DNA from 4 places in the Candidatus Symbiopectobacterium sp. NZEC127 genome. Region 1 is predicted to be linked to each of the others. Evidence: predicted binding sites of a transcription regulator. Region 1 holds the regulator's gene; each other region holds the start of a gene.
What was found. Region 1 encodes CRP, which controls carbon source genes, mostly activating them, when cyclic AMP is high. Its sites were predicted from a motif close to ATGTGANNNNNNTCACAT; they were not measured.
Positions count from the first base shown of each region.

Region 2: a site for CRP is predicted at 1,962-1,979, ahead of J5069_RS15085 (GntP family permease). Genes of this name have one in related genera too.
Region 3: a site for CRP is predicted at 1,925-1,942, ahead of aaeR (HTH-type transcriptional activator AaeR). Genes of this name have one in related genera too.
Region 4: a site for CRP is predicted at 4,208-4,225, ahead of J5069_RS19475 (PTS mannitol transporter subunit IICBA). Genes of this name have one in related genera too.

Region 1 covers NZ_JAGFPG010000007.1:213,058-218,894, reverse strand. The annotation lists gene J5069_RS21005 (hydrolase) at 1-188, shown strand, start outside; gene J5069_RS21000 (YheU family protein) at 185-412, shown strand; gene J5069_RS20995 (phosphoribulokinase) at 523-1,392, shown strand; gene J5069_RS20990 (OsmC family protein) at 1,427-1,846, opposite strand; gene crp (cAMP-activated global transcriptional regulator CRP) at 2,163-2,795, shown strand; gene argD (bifunctional acetylornithine/succinyldiaminopimelate transaminase) at 2,862-4,085, opposite strand; gene J5069_RS20975 (aminodeoxychorismate synthase component II) at 4,210-4,785, opposite strand; gene J5069_RS24320 (carbohydrate-binding protein) at 4,968-5,069, opposite strand; gene J5069_RS20970 (hypothetical protein) at 5,066-5,221, opposite strand; partial or broken gene J5069_RS24315 (lytic polysaccharide monooxygenase) at 5,265-5,837, opposite strand, start outside.
Region 2 covers NZ_JAGFPG010000003.1:372,502-378,338, reverse strand. The annotation lists gene J5069_RS15090 (glycerate kinase) at 1-361, opposite strand, end outside; gene J5069_RS15085 (GntP family permease) at 378-1,691, opposite strand; gene lysA (diaminopimelate decarboxylase) at 2,187-3,449, opposite strand; gene J5069_RS15075 (ABC transporter ATP-binding protein) at 3,558-4,550, opposite strand; gene J5069_RS15070 (ABC transporter permease) at 4,552-5,337, opposite strand; gene J5069_RS15065 (ABC transporter permease) at 5,358-5,837, opposite strand, start outside.
Region 3 covers NZ_JAGFPG010000002.1:53,873-59,709, forward strand. The annotation lists gene J5069_RS10320 (hypothetical protein) at 16-876, opposite strand; gene aaeR (HTH-type transcriptional activator AaeR) at 978-1,907, opposite strand; gene aaeX (p-hydroxybenzoic acid efflux pump operon protein AaeX) at 2,230-2,433, shown strand; gene aaeA (p-hydroxybenzoic acid efflux pump subunit AaeA) at 2,441-3,403, shown strand; gene aaeB (p-hydroxybenzoic acid efflux pump subunit AaeB) at 3,416-5,374, shown strand; gene yjgA (ribosome biogenesis factor YjgA) at 5,480-5,837, opposite strand, start outside.
Region 4 covers NZ_JAGFPG010000006.1:146,146-151,982, reverse strand. The annotation lists gene J5069_RS19490 (methyl-accepting chemotaxis protein) at 1-163, shown strand, start outside; gene J5069_RS19485 (MltR family transcriptional regulator) at 282-815, opposite strand; gene J5069_RS19480 (mannitol-1-phosphate 5-dehydrogenase) at 840-1,988, opposite strand; gene J5069_RS19475 (PTS mannitol transporter subunit IICBA) at 2,054-3,955, opposite strand; gene J5069_RS19470 (DUF3053 domain-containing protein) at 4,298-5,020, opposite strand; gene J5069_RS19465 (helix-turn-helix domain-containing protein) at 5,393-5,837, shown strand, end outside.

The sequences.
Region 1 (5,837 bases):
TGACCCCCGAGGTGATCCCGGATATCACCCGTCTGCCGGCAACCATCGAATACCAACTGACGGCGCACGGCGGGCACGTCGGGTTTGTCGGCGGAACATTATTGAAACCGGAAATGTGGCTGGAACAACGCATTCCAGCCTGGTTCACGCGCTTTCTTTCGGCGGACACCGCGGAGGCAACAGCATGATGATTCCCTGGCAGCAGCTTGATAGCGATACGCTGCAAAATATTATTGAGTCCTTTGTGTTACGCGAAGGCACGGATTACGGCGAGCAGGAGCGCTCACTGGAGGAAAAAGTCCGGGATATACGCCGCCAGCTTGCCTCGGGCGAGGTGGTGCTGGTGTGGTCAGAGCTGCACGAAACGCTGAATATCATGCCGCGCACCCAGCTAAACGAAAATACGCCGTAACGTGAAAAATCACCGTTTCCTGACGCGCGGGGGGTCGTCTTGCGTCACCGTGTCTGCTATACAGTGAGATCCGTGTTACTCAAACGCCTAATCCGACGGAGTGCAACCGCATGTCGCAACAACACCCGATCATTGCCGTTACCGGCTCCAGTGGTGCAGGCACCACCACGACCAGCCTCGCGTTCAGGAAGATCTTCCAGCAGTTGCAGATAAAAGCCGCTTCACTGGAAGGCGATAGCTTTCACCGTTATACCCGGCCAGAGATGGACATGGCGATTCGCAAAGCGAAAGATTTGGGCCGCCATATCAGCTATTTTGGCCCAGAGGCCAACGATTTCAGCCTGCTTGAGCAGGCATTTATCGACTATGGCCGCAACGGCACCGGGAAAACGCGCAAATACCTGCACACCTACGATGAGGCGATTCCCTACAATCAGGTGCCCGGCACCTTTACCCCGTGGGAACCGATGCAGCATCCTACCGATATGCTGTTTTATGAGGGGTTGCACGGTGCGGTGGTCACCGATCAGTACGATGTTGCTCAGCACGTTGACCTGCTGGTCGGCGTGGTGCCTATCGTCAATCTGGAATGGATTCAAAAGCTGGTTCGCGATATCAACGAACGCGGTCACTCGCGTGAAGCCGTGATGGATTCGGTGGTGCGTTCTATGGAAGATTACATCACTTACATCACCCCGCAGTTTTCTCGTACCCATATCAACTTCCAGCGCGTACCGACTATTGATACCTCAAATCCCTTTGCGGCCAAGGCTATCCCTTCGTTGGATGAGAGCTTTGTGGTGATCCATTTCCAGGGCGTCGAAAACATTGACTATCCCTACCTGCTGGCGATGCTGCAAGGCTCGTTTATCTCACACATCAATACGTTGGTGGTGCCGGGAGGAAAAATGGGGCTGGCCATGGAACTGATCATGGCACCGTTGGTAAAACGGCTGGCAGAAGGGCGTCGCGCGGGCTGAAATAACGCATACAGCCCGCCGGAAAACTATTCGACTATGAAGAAAACGATGCGACAGCGATGATTTCGTGGCTGTGAGTGACCTTCACCGCCTTTTCTAACATTAGCGCCACTGAACAATACTTCTCCGCCGACAGCGATACCGCCCGTTCAACCACCTTATCCGTCAGTCCCACGCCCGTAACCACAAAGTGCAGGTTGATATGGGTAAACAGACGCGGCGCTTCTTCACGACGCGTGGAGGATAATTTGACTTCACACCCAGTGACCGCGTTGCGACCCTTTTGCAAAATGGACACCACATCAATGGCGCTACAGCCTCCTGCCGCCATCAACACCATCTCCATCGGACTGGGGGCTTTATCGCCAGCATTACCATCCATCAGAATCTGATGCCCTGATGACGACTCACCGAGAAAGGTCAGATCTTCGACCCATTTTACGCGCGCTTGCATCCACAACTCCTCAAATTTATTTGAAAATTACTCACTGTTATATATAAAAACCGCCGATAACTAGAGCTTAATCATGCTGAAGCGAGACAACACAAGACAGGCTCGTCAAGCTGTGTTACAAACAGGAATAGAATCCGTTCCTTCAGTTTGATACTGACGGTCAGAACGGGTCGTGACGTCGCCATACAGAAGCCAGTATATTCCCTGACGTCAGTCCGCCAACACGGAATTTTTACTACTAGCACGTTAATACGCCGTACAGGGAACTCTGACCCCTGTAATTTGCGCAGTGAATTACAACAGAGGATAACAGCGAATGGTTCTCGGCAAACCGCAGACAGACCCGACTCTTGAATGGTTCCTTTCTCATTGTCATATTCACAAGTATCCATCGAAGAGCACGCTGATTCACCAAGGTGAAAAGGCAGAAACGCTTTACTACATCGTGAAAGGCTCAGTGGCTGTGCTGATCAAGGATGAAGAAGGCAAGGAAATGATCCTCTCCTACCTCAACCAGGGGGATTTTATTGGGGAACTGGGCCTGTTCGAAGAGGGTCAGGAACGCAGCGCATGGGTGCGGGCAAAAACAGCCTGCGAAGTCGCTGAAATCTCCTATAAAAAATTCCGTCAGCTGATCCAGGTCAACCCGGATATTCTGATGCGTCTCTCCTCACAGATGGCACGTCGCCTCCAGGTGACCTCCCAGAAGGTGGGCAACCTGGCCTTCCTGGATGTCACGGGCCGTATCGCGCAGACGCTGTTGAACCTGGCGAAGCAGCCCGATGCCATGACGCACCCGGATGGGATGCAAATCAAGATCACGCGTCAGGAAATTGGTCAGATTGTTGGCTGTTCCCGCGAAACGGTAGGCCGTATTTTGAAAATGCTGGAAGATCAGAGTCTGATCTCGGCGCACGGCAAAACTATCGTGGTGTACGGCACACGCTGATATCAGCAGCACCGTTTAGACAAAAGCACGTTGCGCGCTGCGCAGCGTGCTTTTGACGAGCCAGCACTATTCCGCGTTAACCACCGTTTCAACCGCCCGCGCAAACCGCGCCATACCCTGATCGATATCTTCCAGATCAATCACCAGCGACGGCACAAAGCGAATCACGTTAGGCCCAGCCACTAGCACCATCACGCCCTGCTCCGCCGCTGCGGCAAGGAACTTGCCCGCCTGACCGTGCCATCTCGGCTTCAGTTCTGCACCAATCAGCAGGCCCATACCGCGAATCTGCTCAAAAATACCGTGCTCTTCATTAATCGCCTGAAGAATCGAGACGAAACGCTCGTGGCGCGCTTGTACACCGGAAAGAACCTGCGGGGTATTGATGGTGTCCAATGCTGCTTCAGCCACCGCACAGGCCAGCGGATTACCGCCGTAGGTGGTGCCGTGCACACCGACGGTCATCACAGAGGCGACCTCTTCGGTGGTCAGCATGGCGCTGATGGGGAAACCGCCGCCCAGCGCTTTCGCCGTGGTGAGAATATCCGGCGTCACGCCATAGTGCATATAGGTAAACAGCTTGCCGGAACGCCCCATGCCGCTTTGCACTTCATCAAACACCAGCAGTGCATGGTGCTGATCGCACAGCTCACGCACGCCTTTAAGGAATTCCGGCGTGGCCGGTGTAATGCCACCTTCGCCCTGAATCGGCTCCAGCACCACGGCGCAGGTGTGGTCATCCATCACCGCTTTCACTGCGGCCAGATCGTTGAACGGCACGTGCACGATATCGGCCGGTTTGGGCCCGAAACCATCGGCGTATTTCGCCTGCCCACCGACAGAAACGGTAAACAAAGTACGGCCATGAAACGCATTGTAGAACGCAATGATTTTGGTTTTATACGGGCTGTGGCGTTTAATCGCATAGTGACGAGCCAGCTTGAAGGCCGCTTCGTTGGCTTCCGCACCAGAGTTAACAAAGAACACGCGCTCGGCAAAGGTGGCGTCAATCAGTTTGCTGGCCAGACGCAGCGCGGGTTCGTTAGTGAAGATATTGCTGGTATGCCACAGCGTTTCGCCCTGCTGCTTTAACGCCGCCACCAGCGCCGGGTGGCAATGACCCAATGCCGTTACCGCAATCCCACCGGCAAAGTCGATATACTCGCGCCCCTGCTGATCCCATACGCGGCTACCCTTGCCTTTAACAGGCACAAATTGCGCCGGTGCGTATACGGGTAGAATCACCCTGTCATGCGTCGCCCGCGTTACCGCCTTTGAATCTGTTGTCATTTGCTTTCGTCCACACCGCTTAAAGTGAAAATATAATCACCAAATATGCATAAAAAATCAATACACAGGATTATAAAATAGCGCGTTATGACAGTCCGTTTTATCACAGCACATGCTGATAACCTCAGGTATTAAGGAAGTTCTGCAACAGTTGATGCCCTTGCTCGCTCAGAATGCTTTCAGGATGAAACTGCACCCCTTCTAACGGCAAGGTGCGATGGCGTATTCCCATGATTTCATCACGCTCACCTTCACGCTCCGTCCAGGCCGTGACGTCAAACTCGGCGGACAGAGAGGCGGGGTCGATCACCAGAGAGTGGTAGCGCGTCACGGTTAATGGCATTGCCAGCCCGCTAAAAACGCCGTTCCCGGTGTGCTGTATCAAGGACGTTTTGCCATGCATCACCTGACGTGCCCGCACCACGCGCGCACCAAATGCCTGCCCCAGCGCCTGATGGCCGAGACACACACCAAGAATGGGCAACTTGCCAGCAAAATGGCGAATCGCCGCCAGAGAAATGCCTGCGTCATCCGGCGTACAGGGACCAGGGGAGATCACCAGATGTGTCGGTGCCAGCGTTTCGATATCCGCTAGCGTCAGGACGTCGTTGCGTTTAACCAGCACCTCGGCACCCAGCTCACAAAAGTACTGGTAGAGGTTGTAGGTGAAGGAGTCGTAGTTGTCGATGAGTAGGAGCATGCGGGACGCGTCTTAAGATAGAGAGATAGGCGGTAGGCTACTGTGATTATGTGAGGTTAGGCAATGGATAACTGACTCACCTGAATCATCACCGAACAAAGTGACAGGTGTTTCCGCACCATGAGTAAAATACCGGGCAACAGATTGCCCGGTATTGATGTGTGCTGATTAGAAACGTGTCGCTATATCAGCCTCCACAGAGTGCGAGCCTGCGCGGGATTCCACGCGGGTGAGTCTGCTCGGTGCCCTTGTATACATTGATAGTTCAGCCCTTGAAACGTCACTCGGTCTCCCACTTCATACCGAGTACCCAACTGCCATTGGGGATAACCTCCCGGCGGTGGCGGTGGCGGCGGCGGCGGATCAATAGGACCACCACCTCCTCCTCCACCGCCGCCACCGCCTCCACCGCCAAAATCAACATCCAGTGCGCCATAAAAACCGGCCCCAGAGTCCGCGACCAGCCATACCGCTAAAATAATATGATGGCCCGTTCTGGGCGCTGATGGGATCATAATAGATTGATTACCCATTGGCCCCATTGATTGTAGCGATTCATTCCAAAAATATCGGTTTGTGTGGAAATTACTTTGAAACGGTGCCGGTTCAAAATCTGCACGCGTTGGCCGATGATTTCTATTCCAGGTAGGGCGCGTAATGAAATAGCGATAACCGCGTGTTCTGTGAAGCACCGTGTGGTTCCAATTGATCGGAATCAGTTGGCCTGGCCGTACAGGGAATTTTGGCCACACAGTGCCACGCGCGGTGAGTAATTCGCTATCAGAAAGGTTCACAATATCACGGGCATCGGTACGACCACCGCTCAGAATAACGCCATCCGGGAGAGTTAATGGTATTGGGGGAGCGACCCGTGTTTCGTCAGGAAAAGGCCCAGCCTCCCCAGGAAACCAAAGGAGATTACTGCTGTGAGTACCATTATTAAACGCCGGGAAATTTTTTTGCCCTTCCATTTCCGTTGCTTGGTGGTTACTAATCCATCCCCTGGAGCGCGCATAATGGGCTCGGGAACGAGGCGTTACGACATATCCATG
Region 2 (5,837 bases), on a different contig from region 1:
TCAGTTCACCGGTGCCGTAGGTGGTGGTCACCAACGGGTTTTTGGTGTCGAGGTTAACGAATTGAATACCGCTGGCAGAGGCCATTTCAATCACGGCAATCTCGCCGTTACCCATGATGCCGTAGCTGGCTTCAACCGTTTCTCCCAACGGTCCGGTCGCGTTTAACGCATACAACGAGCCTTCGGTGGCATCAATCAGCGACTGGGTGGTGCCTTCACCGCCATCCGCCATCGGAACGTGCACGAAATTCGCTTCGGGGAATACCTTACGCAACCCTTTTTCCATCGCGTTACACACTTCTTTCGCCGTCATGCTCTCTTTAAATGAATCGGGCGCTAATACAAACGTTTCGTTTTTCATTGTGGGTTGCCTCAAACTAAAGAATAAAGCCGTACAGCACGGTAGCGACAAGGGTCATGGTGCCGCCGACAATCGCTTCGTAAGGCAGCAAGCCCATACGCTGTCTGATGGTCATGTTCATGCTCTGTGCTGTGACGTGGAAATAGTTGCCCTGCGGCAAGGAGTCGATCACGGTGGCTCCGGTGTGTACCATCACCGCAGAGGCAATCGGCGCGATGCCGATAGTGGCGATGGCGTTACCGAAGGTGCCGGTCGCCAGAATGGTCCCGGTGGAGGTGGAAGCCGTGGCCGCCGCCATCAAAATGCCGGAGATAGGTGCCAGGAAGGTGCCAGAAATGCCCATGACATTAATCAGTTGCACCACCTGGGCCGACAGGTTGGATGCGGCAATCAGGCCCGCAATCGCACCAGCACCAATCAGGATCAGCACGGTAGCGGTCATTTTTTCCAGACCTGATGCGGTGTAGGCAATCACCTTGTGCTTTTGCCCCATGGCAATCAGCCCGACGATACCGGCGATCGGCAGTACATACATGGCATCCAGCTTGAACGCGGTCAGCGCACTAATGTGGAAAATGGAACCAATCGGGTTAATCATCAGTAAGATAACGGCAACCGCTGGCGCGACGATGGCCTTGCCCAGCGTTGGGTAGGTTTTGTCATTTTTCGCGCTCTGGGTGCCGTAGGCAGCGGCAGCTTCTTCACCACTTACCATGATCCCTTTATTTTTCAACATCGAAGCGACAACCACAGTAATAATCAAACCGAATACGGCAGGAATAAAACCGGCGATCATCACGTCGCTTAAATTGAGGTGAAAGCCGTTTGCTGCGGCAATGGTATTGGGGTTTGGCGATATAATATTCCCCGCTTTACCGCCGCCGGAAAGCGCCAGTAATAATGCCAGTTTGGAAATCCCCATTTTATTACCTACTGATAACGCAATGGGTGCGACAATTAATACTGCGACGGGAATAAATACCCCCACTGCGGTAATGATCATGGTAGCCAGCGCCAGCGCTAAAATCGCTTTGCTCTCCCCCATCTTCCTCACAATGGCCTGGGCGATGGTTTCCGCCGCGCCCGATTCCATCATCACGCCAGCCAGTACACCGGCGGCCAGTACGCGGATTACCGTACCCATCACGCTCTGCGTGCCAGACGTCAGCAGCCCGATAGTCTGCTCAAGATTGCCACCGCCGATCATGGCACCGAGAATGGCGCCGAGGAACAAGGAGTACACCGGATTAATTTTTTTCAGGATGAGCGCAATGGCAATAAAAAGACCAATCAACGCCCCGTACCATGCCAAGGGTTCTATGGTATGCATAATGAGACCTCTTATATTTTATATGTCTTCGACAATAGGGTGCTAATGCAAATACATTCCTGGTGGAATCTGCATTATTTGATGCGGTAATAAATTACGCCGTTCTAAATAGCTTTCTTTCGAAAAAAATCAGAATCGATAAATAATTCCTTATCACATGCTCTTATGGATTGAGAATTATTCTATGACTTGGCAATAAAATAACCTATGTGTCGTAACACGAAAAAATTGGGCATTTGTATAAATATTTTTGTGTTGCAGAACAAGAAAGCGAGAGGTTTATCACATTGCGGGGGGAGAAGAGCCGCATTCCTGCGGCTGAAATTCCTTTTCGGTATGTCCGGGTTTCCCGGCGAATCACGACGAGGGGCGCTCCGGCGGCTTACGCCGCTACGACCCCATCGCCGCACTTCACCTAACAACGAACTTCGTCAGCGGTCTGGGCCGCATTCCTGCGGCTTAGCGTGGCGTCATCGAGACCTCAATACCACGTGGTTACAGCGCCTCGAGCGCCAACAATTCCTCGATGGTTTGGCGGCGGCGAATCAGGCGTGCTTCACCGTTTTCGAACAGCACTTCCGGCAGCAGCGGGCGGCTATTGTAGTTGGAGGACATGGAGGCACCGTAAGCGCCGGTGTCGTGGAACACCAGATAGTCACCGACCTGTACCGCAGGTAACGCCACCGTTTCCACACCGCCGCCAGCCTGTTGCGTAAACACATCACCGGATTCACACAAGGGCCCAGCCACTACGGTATCGCGCAACGGTGCGCCAGCAAGAGAACGCTCATCTGCTGGCAGCAGCGAGATATGGTGATAGCTGCCGTACATGGCGGGGCGCATTAGGTCGTTAAACCCGGCGTCCACCAACACGAAGTGGCGGCTACCCATGTTTTTGACGGCACGCACCTGTGCAACCAACACGCCAGACTCCGCCACCAGAAAACGTCCCGGTTCGATTTCCAGCGTCACCGGGTGACCAAGGTGCGTCTCAATACGCTGACGCGCTCCGTGCCACAGGCCAAAGTAGTGCTCGGTATCGATAACCGGTTCACCCGCGCGATAGGGAATGGAAAGCCCGCCGCCTGCGGAAATGGCTTCAACATCCTGACCAAACTCAACCACCTGACGCACCATGGCATCACACACTTGCTCCAGATGGCCGTAGTCCACGCCGGAACCGATATGCATATGAATGCCAACCAGCTTCAGGGAGTAGCGTTGGATGTGTGCCAGCGCCAGCGGTAAATCGGCATACCAGATGCCGTGTTTGCTGTTCTCACCGCCGGTGTTGGTTTTCTGGCTGTGGCCATGACCAAATCCCGGATTGACGCGCAACCACACTGGGTGACCGGGCTGGGCTGCCCCCAACTGCGCCAGCATATCCACTGAACCGGCATTAACCGGAATATTCAGCTCCACCACACGCGCCAGCGTCGGCGCATCCAGCATGTCAGCGGTGAACACAATCTCGTGATCTGCCGTACCCGGCACAAACCCCGCCACCAAAGCGCGCTCAATTTCTCCCAGCGATACCGAATCCACCTTTACACCTTGTGCGCGCATCAGACGCAGAATATGGGTGTTGGAACAGGCTTTCTGCGCGAAACGGATGGTGTCAAACTGACGCAGTTGTGCGATACGCGCCACGATGGTGTGCGCATCATAGGCCCACACCGGGCATCCAAAACGAGCGGGTAATTCGCGCAGGCTATGTGCGTTAAGCGCGTGGGTGAGGTCATTCAGATCGTGCGGCATAGGGTTTCCGTGCAACAAAAGGGGAGCAATGACCACACGGTAACGGGCAGCAACGATTTAAACAAATATCGGTTTTCGCATATCCTATTCATCCATGATATGGATTAGCTAGGCCACCTCACGCAGCGCATCGGCGGTAATATGCACCCCCACCACACTGCCCGTGCGGTACAGATCGCTCGGTGCACGGTTGAGTACATCCACAGCCAGCTCTACGCCGTTAACCACTACCCGGTATCGCACCACGTTACCTAGCAGGCTGTGGTTAAGGATCTCCCCGGTGATGCCCTGTTCAGGCGCACCCAGCGTGATGGATTCAGGGCGAAGTGCCACCTGACCGGTGAAGTGTTCTCCCGTCAACTGTTGCGCCTGCGCGGCACTCAGCAGGTTATAGCTACCGATAAAGCTGGCGGCAAACAGGTTGGCAGGCTGGGTATACAGCGATACCGCATCGCCATCCTGCACGATCTCCCCGTTGTTCATCAGCACGATACGATCGGAGAGCGTCAGCGCCTCTTCCTGATCGTGGGTAACAAAAATCGCCGTCAGGTTCAACTCACGCTGAATGCGACGGATTTGTTCGCGCAGGTGGCGGCGAATACGCGCATCCAACGCGGAGAGCGGCTCATCCAGTAACAGCAAACGCGGTCGCGTGACCAACGAGCGCGCCAGCGCCACGCGCTGACACTGGCCGCCGGAAAGCTGGTGCGGATAACGGTGGGCAAACTCATTCAGCTCGACCAGCGCCAGCACCTCGGCCACCCGCTGGCGAATTTCCCCCGCACCAAGTTTTTGCATCTTTAACCCGAAAGCCACGTTACCTTCTGCCGTCATGTTGGGGAACAGCGCATAGTTCTGGAACACCATGCCAATGCCGCGCTTTTGTGGAGACACCGGCACGATATCCTGTCCCTGTAGCAGGATCTGCCCGCTGTCCACGGGCGTCAGGCCTGCCAGACAACGCAACAGCGTCGATTTGCCGCAGCCACTCGGCCCCAACAGGGTAACGAACTCCCCTTCCGACGCCGAGAAATCGATATTGTGGAACACCTTGGTCGGCCCGTAGTGTTTATTGAGCTGTTTGACATCAAGATAGGACATATCAGGATTTCTCCCGGTTAAGAAAATTAGCCAGCCAGGTCACCAGCAGCACGACGAAGAAATAGGAGATCACCAGCGCACTGGTAAAGTGCCCGCTGTCATTACGCTTGTTGTAGAGATACACCTGCAACGTTTCAAAGCGGGTGCCAACCAGCAGGTTGGCAAACACGAACTCGCCAATCAGGAAAGAAAACGAGAGCAACACCGCGATCATCACGCCTTTACGCAGATTAGGCAGCACCACCCACAGCGCCGCCTGCCAGGTGCTGGCACCCAGCAAATGCGCCGCATCGAGCAGCTCTTTGAGGTTAATCGCCTGAATGTTGTTGGAGATGGCGCGATAGATAAAGGGTAGCGCGATAGCAAAGTAACAGCCGATCAGAATCCAGGGCGTGCCGGTAATGGCGAGCGGACCAGAGGAATAGAGCTGCAACAATCCCACGGAAGAGACCACCGGGGGCACCGAGAACGGCAGCAAAATCAGCACGTTCATGACTCCATCCAAACGCGGAAACCGCCAGGCGATGACAAACATCGCGGGTAACACCAGCAGCAGCGAAAACAGCAGTGCGCCAAAGCAAATCAGCAGCGAATGGCCCAGCGCCACCAAAAACCGGCTATCGCCCCACAGGGCAATAAACCACTTCAGCGTCACGCCGTTGGGCAAAATGGTGGCTCCCCACTCTGTCGCCAGCGCATAGCCCAAGGTCGCGAGCAGCGGCAGCAGCAGAATCAGCAGCACCAGTAAGACCACCGTCTGATGGTAGCGCCGTTCAATGGATGACATGGCAGCCTCCGGTCAGGGGATTAGGGCGCGGCATGGAGATAGCTCCGACGCAACAACCACTGATGCACAACGGTGATCAGCGCCATCAGCAGCACCAGCAGCACGGAAAGCGCGCTGCCAAGATTGGGATCGAGGGTGATGTCCCCGGCAACCAGCGCGGCAATACGTATCGGCACCACGTTGAAGTTACCCGTGGTGAGCGCGTAAATGGTGGCGTAAGCCCCGAGCGCATTGGCAAGCAGGATAACAAAGGTACCGAGCAACGCGGGCATCAGCACCGGAATGCCGATGTGCAGCCAGAAGCGCCAGCGCGGTGCGCCCAGCAGCGCCGCCGACTCTTGCCACTCCGTGCGCAGCCCGTCAAAAGCGGGATAGAGCAGCAATATTCCCAGCGGGATTTGAAAATAGGTATATATCAGGATCAAGCCGTCGCGGGAGTAGATGTTGAACCCGTCGATCACGCCATATTTTTTCAGTAATAAGGTAAAAAAACCGTTCAG
Region 3 (5,837 bases), on a different contig from region 1:
AATGCATGACGGTGACTACTCAATTCCCGGGTGTGAGACGGTAATGTCAGAAATATTGCAATGTCCGTTTATGTCGATATCAATCCGAGCTTTGGCGTATAAACAGGGATATTTAGATTCAGGACACATTGATTGATAAACCTGGTGTTTTTCAGCGTCAAGGTTATTAATGATATGTATTTCAACGGTAATGTTTCCCTGATTTTCTAAAGAAAGAAACAATTTTTTACTGGGGTCGCCGAGCAGTGACATCGCTTTGGCATGCTGATTAATTTGGTTCTTGATATCGATAACGCCAATTTGAGAGAGTGCCACATTTAGCGATTTTTTTTGTTCTTCTGACATTTTATTAATAATCTGTGGCAGCATGTCAACGGCAATGCGTTCATGATGGGTCGAGGTATGACAAAAATACATTTCACTTCTTGGTATGTCTTTTTTTACTTGTTCCAGATGAATGTCTCGTTCGATAAAATATTCTGGAGTGAAGGTCTTGATGTGCTCATTCAGATTGATGCTTTTGCCCGCCGTAGAAATCTCACCCGTGGAAAATAAAGCACCAATAGACAGATTGACGGTAAACGAGGTATCACTTATCGCTGTCGTCGTGTAGGTAAAGGCATCTTTAAACGCGGGTGACACCATGGCTTTTAACTGGTTAAAAGCGTCTATTTTTATAGTGACATCATCATTGTTGATCAATTCAAATAACGCTTTTTTGGCATTTTCTTTATCGGTTCCACAAAACCAGTCTGCAATTTTACCCCAAAGACTTTTTATTTCATTGGGATTTTTTGCATTTTTAATACCTTCTATTTCATTAAGTGAAATCGTTCTTGAAAATAGATTTCCTGAAATATTAAATGCTGTTGTCATAAATGCCCCCCTGGTTAAGGAAAGCACACTATAACAGCAAAAAGGTGAAGGAAATCTATACCAGGTTGTATATTCAGGTTAATGCCGTAGTGTGAAAATAATTATTTTCCCAGTGTTTCTTCCCTATGGCTTTGATAAATCTGTGCAACATTTTTAAAATACTCCGTCATATAATTGATACACAGTTGCACCTTGAGCGGCAAATTATCCTTGCGGGTATACAACGCATACACCGGGCGCGGATCGGAGTGATAGCGACTGAACAGTATTTCCACTTCACCGCGGGCAATTTCATCGATAATCCACATCAATGGGATATAGGCAATACCTGCACCGGTTTTGAGCCAACGTACCAACGTCTGCGGATCGTTAGTGGCAAAGCGGCCCTGCGGCGCGATTTTGGTGGAAATGCCCTCCGGGGCGATCAGTTCGAACTCACTGTCGGCGCGCACGGTGTATTCCAACCAGGAGAAACTTTCCACATCGGAAGGTTTTTCCGGGGTGCCATGCTGAGTCAAATAGCGTTTGGCAGCGCACACCACCATCGGCATCGAGCCGAGACGTTTGGCAAACAGGCTGGAGTCCTGCAAGGCGCCCACGCGGATGACAATATCCAACCCGTCCGCAATCAGATCGGGAGCCGGAATGCCGGTGACCAGATTGACCGAGAGCCCTGGGTATTTCAGCAGCATCTCTGCCGTCATGGCCGCCAGCACGTTTTGCGCCATGGTGGAGGAGCTGCCAATGCGCAGCGTACCGATCGGCGTATTATTGAAAGCATAGAGCTGATCGTGCGCTTCGTGCGCCTCATGCAGCATACGACGGCAGCCGTGGTAGTAGATCTTGCCGCCTTCTGTGAGGCCAATGCTGCGCGTGCTGCGATTGAGCAGCTTGATCTGCAACTCCTCTTCCAGCCGGGTCACCGTTTGGCTGACAGCGGAAACGCTCATGTTCAATTGTCGGGCGGCGGCGGTAAACGAGCCACACTGCACTACGCGCGCAAACACCGACATGCTCTTTAGTCTTTCCATTGTTCACTCTGGCTTAAAAGTGATTTAGATCACACATCGTAGATGAAACGATAATAAACATCCATAATACACCGCATTCGAACGAATCGGGCGGGAAGAGTTCCGGTGTGCTTCGTGCTATTTGTTTCCATCAGGTAACAGGTTGCGTTCGCTTCTACTAAACAACCTGCAATCTCTCTTGATCAGTGTAATGCCCTTCATGCCTTTTAGCATTGGTGGCTGAAAGGTCCGTGTCGTCGTTGGTAATGAACCCTCATGCCTGTGTCTACGGCGACACGGTCGGTATCGTTTATTCGTCAATTGAAATGAAAAGGAATAGAGGATGAGTTCACTCCCGGTGATGGTGCTGTTTGGCCTGTCATTCCCGCCCGTATTCTTTGTGTTGCTGGTATCGCTGGCACTGTTTTTTGTGTTGAACCGTGTTCTACAGCCCACCGGCGTTTATGACGTGGTATGGCATCCGGCGCTGTTTAACACCGCTCTGTTTTGTTGCCTGTTTTATCTGATCTTTCGCTTCTCCCTTTGAGGTCAATGTGAAAACCCTTGCTCTAAAATTTCCTGTTGTCTCGCTGATAACCAAAAAGCTGCTGCGTGTGGGTATCACGCTGTGCGTGCTGCTGCTGGCTGCCGTTGCGCTGCTGCGCGTGTGGGCGTTCTATACCGAATCGCCGTGGACGCGAGACGCGAAGTTCAGCGCAGACGTTGTGGCGATCGCGCCTGATGTCAGCGGTCTGTTGACCGAGGTGTTGGTGCATGACAATCAGCAGGTGAAACAGGGGGATGTGCTTTTTGTGGTCGATCCACCCCGTTTTCAGCAAGCGCAAGCGCAAGCACAGGCGGATGTCGACTACTACCTGGCGCTGGTCACTGAAAAACGGCGTGAGTCCGGGCGACGTACGCGCCTTGGTGTGCAGGCTATGTCGCAAGAAGCTATCGATCAGTCCGGCAGCGCGCTGGAAACCGCGCAGCATCAGCTAGCCAAGGCACAAGCGACGCTGGCGCTGGCGAAGCTGGATCTGGAGCGTACCGTGATTCGCGCACCGGCGGACGGTTGGGTCACCAACCTCAACGTGCAGCGCGGTGAATACATTACGCGCGGCGCAACCGCCGTGGCGTTGGTGAAAAAGGGCTCGTTCTATCTGGTGGCCTATATGGAAGAGACCAAGCTGGCGAGCGTTCACGCGGGCGATCGGGTCGAGATAACGCCGCTGGGTAGCGATCGGTTGTTTTACGGTACGGTCGACAGCGTGGCGGCGGCGATCACCAACAGCAGCGCCAACGTAGACAGTAAAGGGCTGGCGACCGTGGATGCCAATCTGGAATGGGTGCGGCTGGCGCAGCGCGTGCCGGTAAGAATCCATCTGGATCAACAGCGTGATCTTCCTTATCCGGCGGGCACAACGGCCACCGTGGTGATCGCGCAGGCCGACGCCCCGCAAAACAAGCAGCCTTCTCCGTTGGTTCGCTTGCTCTATCGGCTGCGTGAGTTTGGCTAAGGCGAACTCATGATGAAAATGCCTGCTTTTCCCCACTGGCGTTTTGCCTGCAAACTCAGCGTTGCCGTCGTGCTGTCGCTGTTTCTCGGTTTCCACTTTCAGTTGGAAACACCGCGTTGGTCAGTGCTCACTGCGGCCATCGTTGCTGCTGGCCCTGCGTTTGCCGCCGGTGGCGATCCCTTTTCCGGGGCGATTCGGCATCGCGGGATATTGCGCATTGTAGGCACCTTTATCGGATGTATCGGTGCGCTGGTGATTATCATCGCCACCATTCGTGCCCCTGTGGTGATGCTGCTGCTGTGCTGCATCTGGGCGGGATTCTGCACCTGGATTTCATCGCTGGTTAAGGTAGAAAACGCCTACGTATGGGGATTGGCGGGCTATACCGCATTGATTATCATCGTCTCTACCCAGAGTGCGCCATTGCTGACGCCACAGTTCGCCGTTGAACGCTGTAGCGAAATTGTTTTGGGCATTGTCTGTGCCATTGTGGCCGATTTGCTGTTCACTCCGCGTTCCATCAAACACCATATCGACAGCAGTCTGGAAGGGCTGCTGGTGGATCACTATCGCCTGCTGCAACTGTGTATCCGTGGCGCAACGCGCGAAGAGCTTGACGTGGCCTGGCATGGGCTGGTGCGTAAAAGCACCGCGTTGGGCGGCATGGGCAACCCGCTGCTGCTGGAATCGGCGCGCTGGCAAAATAGCCACCGGCGCATCAACGCGCTGCTGGCGCAATCCTTTACCCTGATAACTCAGGCGTGTGAGACCTATCTGGTGCTACAGGATAAACCGGAGCCGCTCAGAACCAGCCTGGCATTGCTGATTGATGCGCCGGTAGACTCGATGGCCGATGTGCGTAAGCGGGTGAAACAGCTGCGCCATGCGATTGCCGCCGGTGAGCGCAAGACCGTGCCGCCGACGCTGATTGGCTGGGTGGGGGCGGCAACGCGCTATCTGCTGCTGGCAAAAGGGATTCAGACCAACGCTCGTCTGACGCAGGTTGAGGGTGAACTGCTGCGTGATGAAGTGATGGTGAAAGCGGCGTCCGCTGAGCGTCATCATGCGATGATCAACGGCTGGCGCACCGGCGTGGCGACGGCGGTGGGGTGTTTATTTTGGCTCATCACCGGTTGGACCTCAGGCAGCGCCTGCATGGTGATGATTGCCGTGGTGACGGCGCTGGCGATGCGCCTGCCCAATCCGAAACGCATGGCGGTCGATTTCCTGGTCGGCACGGTCTACGCCTTGCCGTTGGGATCGCTGCTGTTCATGTTTGTGTTGCCCTCCACGCAGCAAAGCATGCTGCTGCTGTGCCTCAGCCTGGGCATTATGGCCTTCATTATCGGCATTGAGGTACAAAAGCGGCGTATGGGATCGCTGGGGGCGCTGGCCAGTACCATCAATATTTTGGTGCTGGATAACCCGATGACGTTTAATCTCAGCCACTTTCTGGACAGCGCAATTGGGCAGGTTATCGGCTGTTTGCTGGCGTGGCTGGTTATCTTGTTGATTCGCGATAATTCGCGTGCGCGTACCGGACAGACGCTACTTAACCGCTTTGTTTACAGTGCGATATCGGCACTGACCACCAACCCCAGCAAACGGCGTGAGAACCATTTGCCCGCGCTCTATCAGCAGCTCTATCTGCTGCTGACCCTGTTTCCTAACGACATTGCCAAATACCGTCTGGCGCTGTCACTGATCATTCTGCATCAGCGCATGCGGAATCTGCCGCTGCCGATGGATAGCGAACTGTCGGCGTTTCATCGTCGTCTTCGTCAGGCGGCAGAGCAGGTTAGCGATGCGCGACGAGAGATTTCCCGCCGTCACGCTTTTACTCAGTTGCTGACGTTATTGGATGAGTATCAGGTTGCGCTATGCCAGCGCCAGATAGCGCCGGAGATTGGTGCATCGGTCGGGCGTATCACGGAGATACTGCACCGTTATCAGCATGCGTTGGTGGAGTAACGCCGAGGGCGACTCCACCACGAGGTGATTTACCATAGGGCAATTTACCTCAAGGGCTATTTACCTTAAGGGCTATTTACCTTAAGGGTTATCTACCTCAAGGGGCTAGGCCTGATCTTCAGCCAGTTCGCGCAGATACTGGAAAATTTGGCGGTAAGACTTGGGCGGCTTGTTCGCGGCTTTTTCTTTCTGCGCATTGCGCACCAGTGAGCGCAACTGCTGGCGATCGGCGTTCGGGTAGAGCCCAAGGATATCAGGGATGGCATCATCCCCTTCCTCAATCAGCCTGTCGCGCAGTTGTTCCAGTTTGTGAAACAGGGCGACCTGCTGGTTGTGGCGGTTCTTCAACTTATCCAGTGCGATTTGAATCGGCTCCGGATCGCGGGCGCGCAGCATCTTACCGATCAGTTGTACCTGACGGCGACGACCCTCTTTTTTGATGCGCTGCGCCAGCTCAACCGCA
Region 4 (5,837 bases), on a different contig from region 1:
CGCGCTGGTAGAGCAATCCGCCGCTGCCGCTAACTCACTGGAAGAACAAACGCAGGTGTTGACGGAAGCAGTATCGGTATTTCGCCTTACGCAAGCCGCAGACAGTGCCACTCCCGCCCTCGGCTATGGCGAACGCCCGGCACAGCTCGATTATCAACGGTAAATACCAGCGATAAGCATCAACCTGATTTCAGGCCGGTTGATGCTTATCGCGTCGTAAAAACAAAACGGGCGGTGCGCTATCACTAACGCACCGCCCGTTGACATTCTGAACCGCAACCCTAAAAGGCTTTCTTAAGACTAACCTGCGAAATTAACGCCGTCAGAGAAAGCACCAGCGTGGAACGCACCACCTGCTGATAACGTTGCTGCTGCATCGGAATCAGCAAAGGATCGGCAGGCTCACCGCCCGTTGGCCGTTCAGGAGGTTGCGGCAACGCGGTAACACAGTGCAACTCGGTAATCGGCCCGAGAATCTCATCATCGGTAAAGCGATAGTCGTTTTCGTCGTGGAATAACTCTTCCCCTAACGCCATCACCAACTCTGCATCTTCATACTCTTTACGGCTGATCATGCCCAGACCGTAAATCAGTTTCAAACGCACCGAGAGATCCCCTAACGGACCGCTGCCGGTCATCAGCGGTTCTACCGCGTATTTCACCGCATAATCGTCTTTACGGAAGATCTGCTGCATGAGAATACTCACGGCTTCCGCCAACAGCTCAACTGCTTTCAGCATAAAGCTGCGCACCGTCTTCGCCGCATTGAGGGATTCCAGCACGCGATTCTCAAAGGCTTGAGTTTCTTCCATCATAACGTCCCTGCCGAACGGCGCGAATTATTGCATGGCGTTATACACACTCACTGCTTGCTCCACAACCTTACTCTGCGCATCCAGACCAGAAATTTGCGCCAACGCAGCCTGAGGCCCCACCTTCTCCAGCAACGTCGCCAGTTCCTGCGCCTGCGGGTCCTGCGCGCTGCGGTAATGCATGGCCGCCGCGATACCGATAATCAGGTTGTCATTGGGCAGTTGGTATTCCAGCGTGCCCAGCAGCGGTTTGATCAGGCGATCGCCTGCGCTGAGTTTACGCAGCGGCTGACGCCCAACGCGCTCCACATCGTCATGCAAATAGGGGTTTTCGAAGCGGCTTAAAATCTTGTTGATGTACGCGGCATGCTTCTCGGCATCAAAACCGTAACGTTTGATCAGCACGGCCCCGCTCTCTTCCATCGCCCCGCGCACCACAGCGCGCACCTCGGTATCCAGAATGGCATCGCGGATCGTCTGATGACGGGCCTGCTGCCCCAGATACGCAGTAATCGCATGACCGGTATTGAGTGTAAACAGCTTACGTTCAACGAATGCCATCAGATTGTCAGTTAATTCCATGCCCGCGATCTGCGGTAAAGGCCCGACGAATTGGGTTTGATCGACAATCCATTCACTGAAGGTTTCTACCGTCACGGCCAAAGGATCGTCCTGGCTCGCTTCTACCGGCGGGACAATGCGGTCTACGGCCGAATCAACAAAACCGACATGCTCGTTGACCCACGCCTGCTCGTTCTCCGGCAGATGCTTCCACACGTGTTGCTTTAACTGCGTGGTGCCGCGCACCATATTTTCGCAAGCGATGATATTCAGTGGACGCGTATTGCCCTGCGCATGGCGCTTCACCAAACCTTGGGCAATGGCACCCGCGATTTTTTCCAGAATTTGCGGCCCGACTGCCGTCGTCACCACATCGGCCTCGGCAATCAGCGCCACAGCCTCCGGGCTTGCGCTGTGCACCGCGCTGACGTTGCTGACCGTTTCCAACTGCGTCTGCTCACCGACCACTTTCACCTGATACTGCTTACGGCTGTTGATGGCATCCAGCAGCGGCTGGTTCACATCGGCAAAGGTGAGTTCAATGTTGGCGTCTGCCAGCAGTTTTCCGATAAACCCGCGTCCGATATTTCCGGCACCAAAATGTAAAGCTTTCATCATGCGTTAACCTTTAAAAACAATGACAAAAAAAGAGGCCGCCCGAAGGCGGCGCTGCCGATGCATCAGGCACTCTTTTTCTCGGAGAGCAGGTCTAGCACGTCCTGCACATCCTGGGTCTGCGCCAAACGGGCAATCACCGTGTCGTCGTCCAGCGCATTGGTCAGGCGGGTGATCACCGCGATATGTTCGTTATTACGCGCCGCGATACCGATCACCAGTTTTGCGACGTCATCCTCATCATCACCGAAGCGCACCCCCTGCGGATATTGGCAGAAGACGATGCCGGTTTTCAGCACGCGATCTTTGGCTTCAATGGTGCCATGCGGCACGGCGACGGATTCGCCCAGATAGGTTGAGGTCAGCTTTTCACGCGCCAGCATCGCATCCACATATTCCGGCTCGACATAGCCACCTTTCACCAGTTGTTCACCGGCAAAGCGAATCGCCTGCTCTTTATCGCTCGCTTGCAGGTTCAGGAACACGTTGGTAGCGCCCAGTTGGAACACGCTTGCGGCTTGCGGCTCAGCCACCGGTGCAGCGGCAACGCTGCCACCCGCAGGCTGAGCGGCTGCCAGACGCGCCACCAGATCGCTGTACAAGTGGCTGTCGAGGAAGTTGGTCAGCGAGATATGCTGCGCTTGCGGCGCATGGCGCAGAGCGCGCTCGGTCAAATCCCGGTGCGTAATCACCAGATCGACATCCTCAGGCAAGCTGTTGATGGCGCTATTGGTAACGGATATTTGCGTCAGCCCGGCGTCCTGCACTTTCTTGCGCAATACCCCTGCGCCCATGGCGCTGGAGCCCATGCCTGCATCACAGGCCACAATGATTTTGCGCACGGTGCTCAGATCGCCACTGATGCCGGTGGGTACTGAACCGCCTTTGGAGGCCGCTTTCATTTCTTGCACACGGCGTGTGGCTTCGTCCAGATCGTCTCCCTCTTTTACCTTGGTGCTTTTCAGCAGGATCGCTGACAGCACAAAGGAGACGGCAAACGCGGCAGCAATCGCCACGATATTGGCAAAATAGGCCCCTTTCGGCGTCATTGCCAACACGGCCAGAATAGAGCCCGGAGAAGCCGGAGCAGCCAGACCGCCGCCCAGCACGGTCAGTGTGAACACCCCGGTCATGCCGCCCAGAATCACCGCAATCAGCAGGCGCGGGTTCATCAGCACGTACGGGAAATAGATTTCGTGGATACCACCCAGGAAGTGGATGATGGCCGCGCCCGGTGCGGACACTTTGGCATTACCGCGACCAAAGAACATGTACGCCATCAGCACACCCATCCCCGGACCGGGATTGGCTTCAATCAGGAAGAAAATCGATTTGCCTGCTTCCGTCGCCTGTTGGATACCCAGCGGCGAGAAGATACCGTGGTTGATGGCGTTGTTCAGGAACAGGATTTTTGCGGGTTCAACGAAGATAGAGGTGAGCGGCAGCAGGTTATTCTGCACCATCAAATCTACGCCCGCAGCCAGACCTTTGGATAAGAACTCCACCAACGGACCAATCGCCAAAAACGCCAGAATAGCCAACAACATGCCAATGATACCGGCAGAGAAGTTGTTCACCAGCATTTCAAAACCGCTTTTGATCTTGCCATCAACGATGCGGTCAAAGCGTTTAATGGTCCATCCGCCCAACGGGCCAACAATCATCGCGCCGAGGAACATCGGCATATCAACACCAACGATCACCCCCATCGTGGTGATGGCACCGACCACACCGCCGCGATCGCCCGCGACCAAACGGCCACCGGTATAACCGATAAGCAGCGGCAGCAGATAGGTGATCATCGGCCCCACCAGCTTGGCAAGCGTCGCATTCGGCAACCAACCGGTTGGGATGAACAACATGGTAATCAGGCCCCAAGCGATAAACGCCCCGATATTGGGCATTACCATGTTGCTCAGGAAGCGGCCAAAATTCTGAACTTTGACCTTGGTATCTGCTGTGAGCATAAAAACACACCCCTATTCAAACGCGCGATCGCAAGCGCGTGTGGTCATTATCGTGAGACGGTGTGACTGCCTTCCGTCGGTAGAGATCGTGCGGACTCTAGCACGTCGGTTTGATACCGCAACCTCACGGCCATATGTGACAGCTGTCACACATAATCCCCACATCATTGCTACATTTTAGTGACTGAGTTCACATAAAATCACTGAATGCGGTCAATTCGGCGCATCATCATCCGCATTAACGGCAGCACAATGTGACCTCAATCACATTACAATGCCGTGATTTTGTTTTGATTGTGTGACTCAAATCACTAAATATCATCACCGCCGTGCGTTATTGCCTTATAGCGATGGTTTCAACAACGGCAGTAGCGGTGGTAATCCGTTCATTAAATCGCGCTGCTGCGTCGCCAGAGGCGTAATCAACGCGTTGTAACGCGCCGCCTGCTGTGCCGTTTCAAACTGCACCTGATTCCCTACAAAAGTGACCTGCTTGCCCTGAGCCTGAAGAAAGTCGCCCACCTGCGCCAACTGCTGGGCCAGCGTGGCAGCGGTCGGCACCACGTTTGCCAATGCCGACGCCGGTTGGCTTACCACCTGCGAGTAAACGCGCTCATACAGCACTTGAATCTCTTGCGGCTGGCTCAGGTTACGCCGGGCTGAATCTGCCTGGGTTTTTGCCGCCTGTACCTGTTGCCCCAGCAGGTTTATCGCGCCGACAGCACTGCGTACGCCGTCACGTTGCGTCAAATAATCCTGCGGCACACGAATCTGAGAAACGTGCTCCAGTAACGGCTTCAAACTCACCGCCATGCTTTGCCGCAACTGCTGGGAAAAAGTGGTTAAAATGGCGTAATCGTTGGCAAAAGGGCCCAACCGTTTTTTCTGATCGTCACTGAGTGCTGGCGGCACGCTGCCCGGTTGCGATGGCACACTTTGCAGTACCGTCATAAACGCCTTGCGCTGATCCGCTTCGCTATCACCGCAGGCCGCCAGTTGCAACACCACCCCCAACGCCAGCACCGGCAATAGCCAGCGCGAGCGCCACCCCATTGTTATCGTCATGCCATACTCCTTATCGCACGTCTTATCCGGTATAGCGGCGGGCGCCATTGCTCCGCCTTATCCCTAAGCATAGTCGAATCAGCGCGATACCCTCGTTTTTCTGCCAAGCTACCGGGATACTCAGGATACGATAGCCAGATAACAGCGCACTGCTGCAACATTGAGCATCTCCCCCATAACGGTGCAACGCCACAGCGCAAAACGCGACTATGGTAGGAATCACTCTATTTCCCTCTGTTTTACGACGATATGCAGCAAAAACATCACTCACAGCTCAGAAATGCAGAGATAAAATCTGCCGTTTTTTGCTATTGCACTGGCGTGATTCTTGCTCAGTGGGTATATCCCATCACGACGCAGGAAAGACAGACGATGACACCCGCATTCCATCTTCGCGATCAAAACCATCTTGGCGATCAAAACGGTTTTCGTTGCGCCTCGCGCATTCAGGAACTGGCGCAACACAGTCAACTGCTGACCGATTGGGCATTGCGCTATGACCAAATCTCTCACGGGCGGTTTGAAGGCAGTCTGAAAGAGGCCTGGCTGGACGGCGTACAGTTCTATCAGGAACAGCTATCACAGTCGGTGTTTCAACGTGGACAGGGCCGAACGGGCACGCTCTGCCTCGGGGTGTTTAACGCGCTGTCGGGAGAAGCGCGCTGGATGGGAAACAGCCTGACGCAGCAGGATATTACCTGGTCCTATGACGGCGGCGAGTTGATGCTGCAAACGCCGGAAACCTCTTCACTATTGGTACTGAGCATTCCTTTGGCGCTGTTATCGGACATCACCGATGAACTGCCGCACCGGGTCT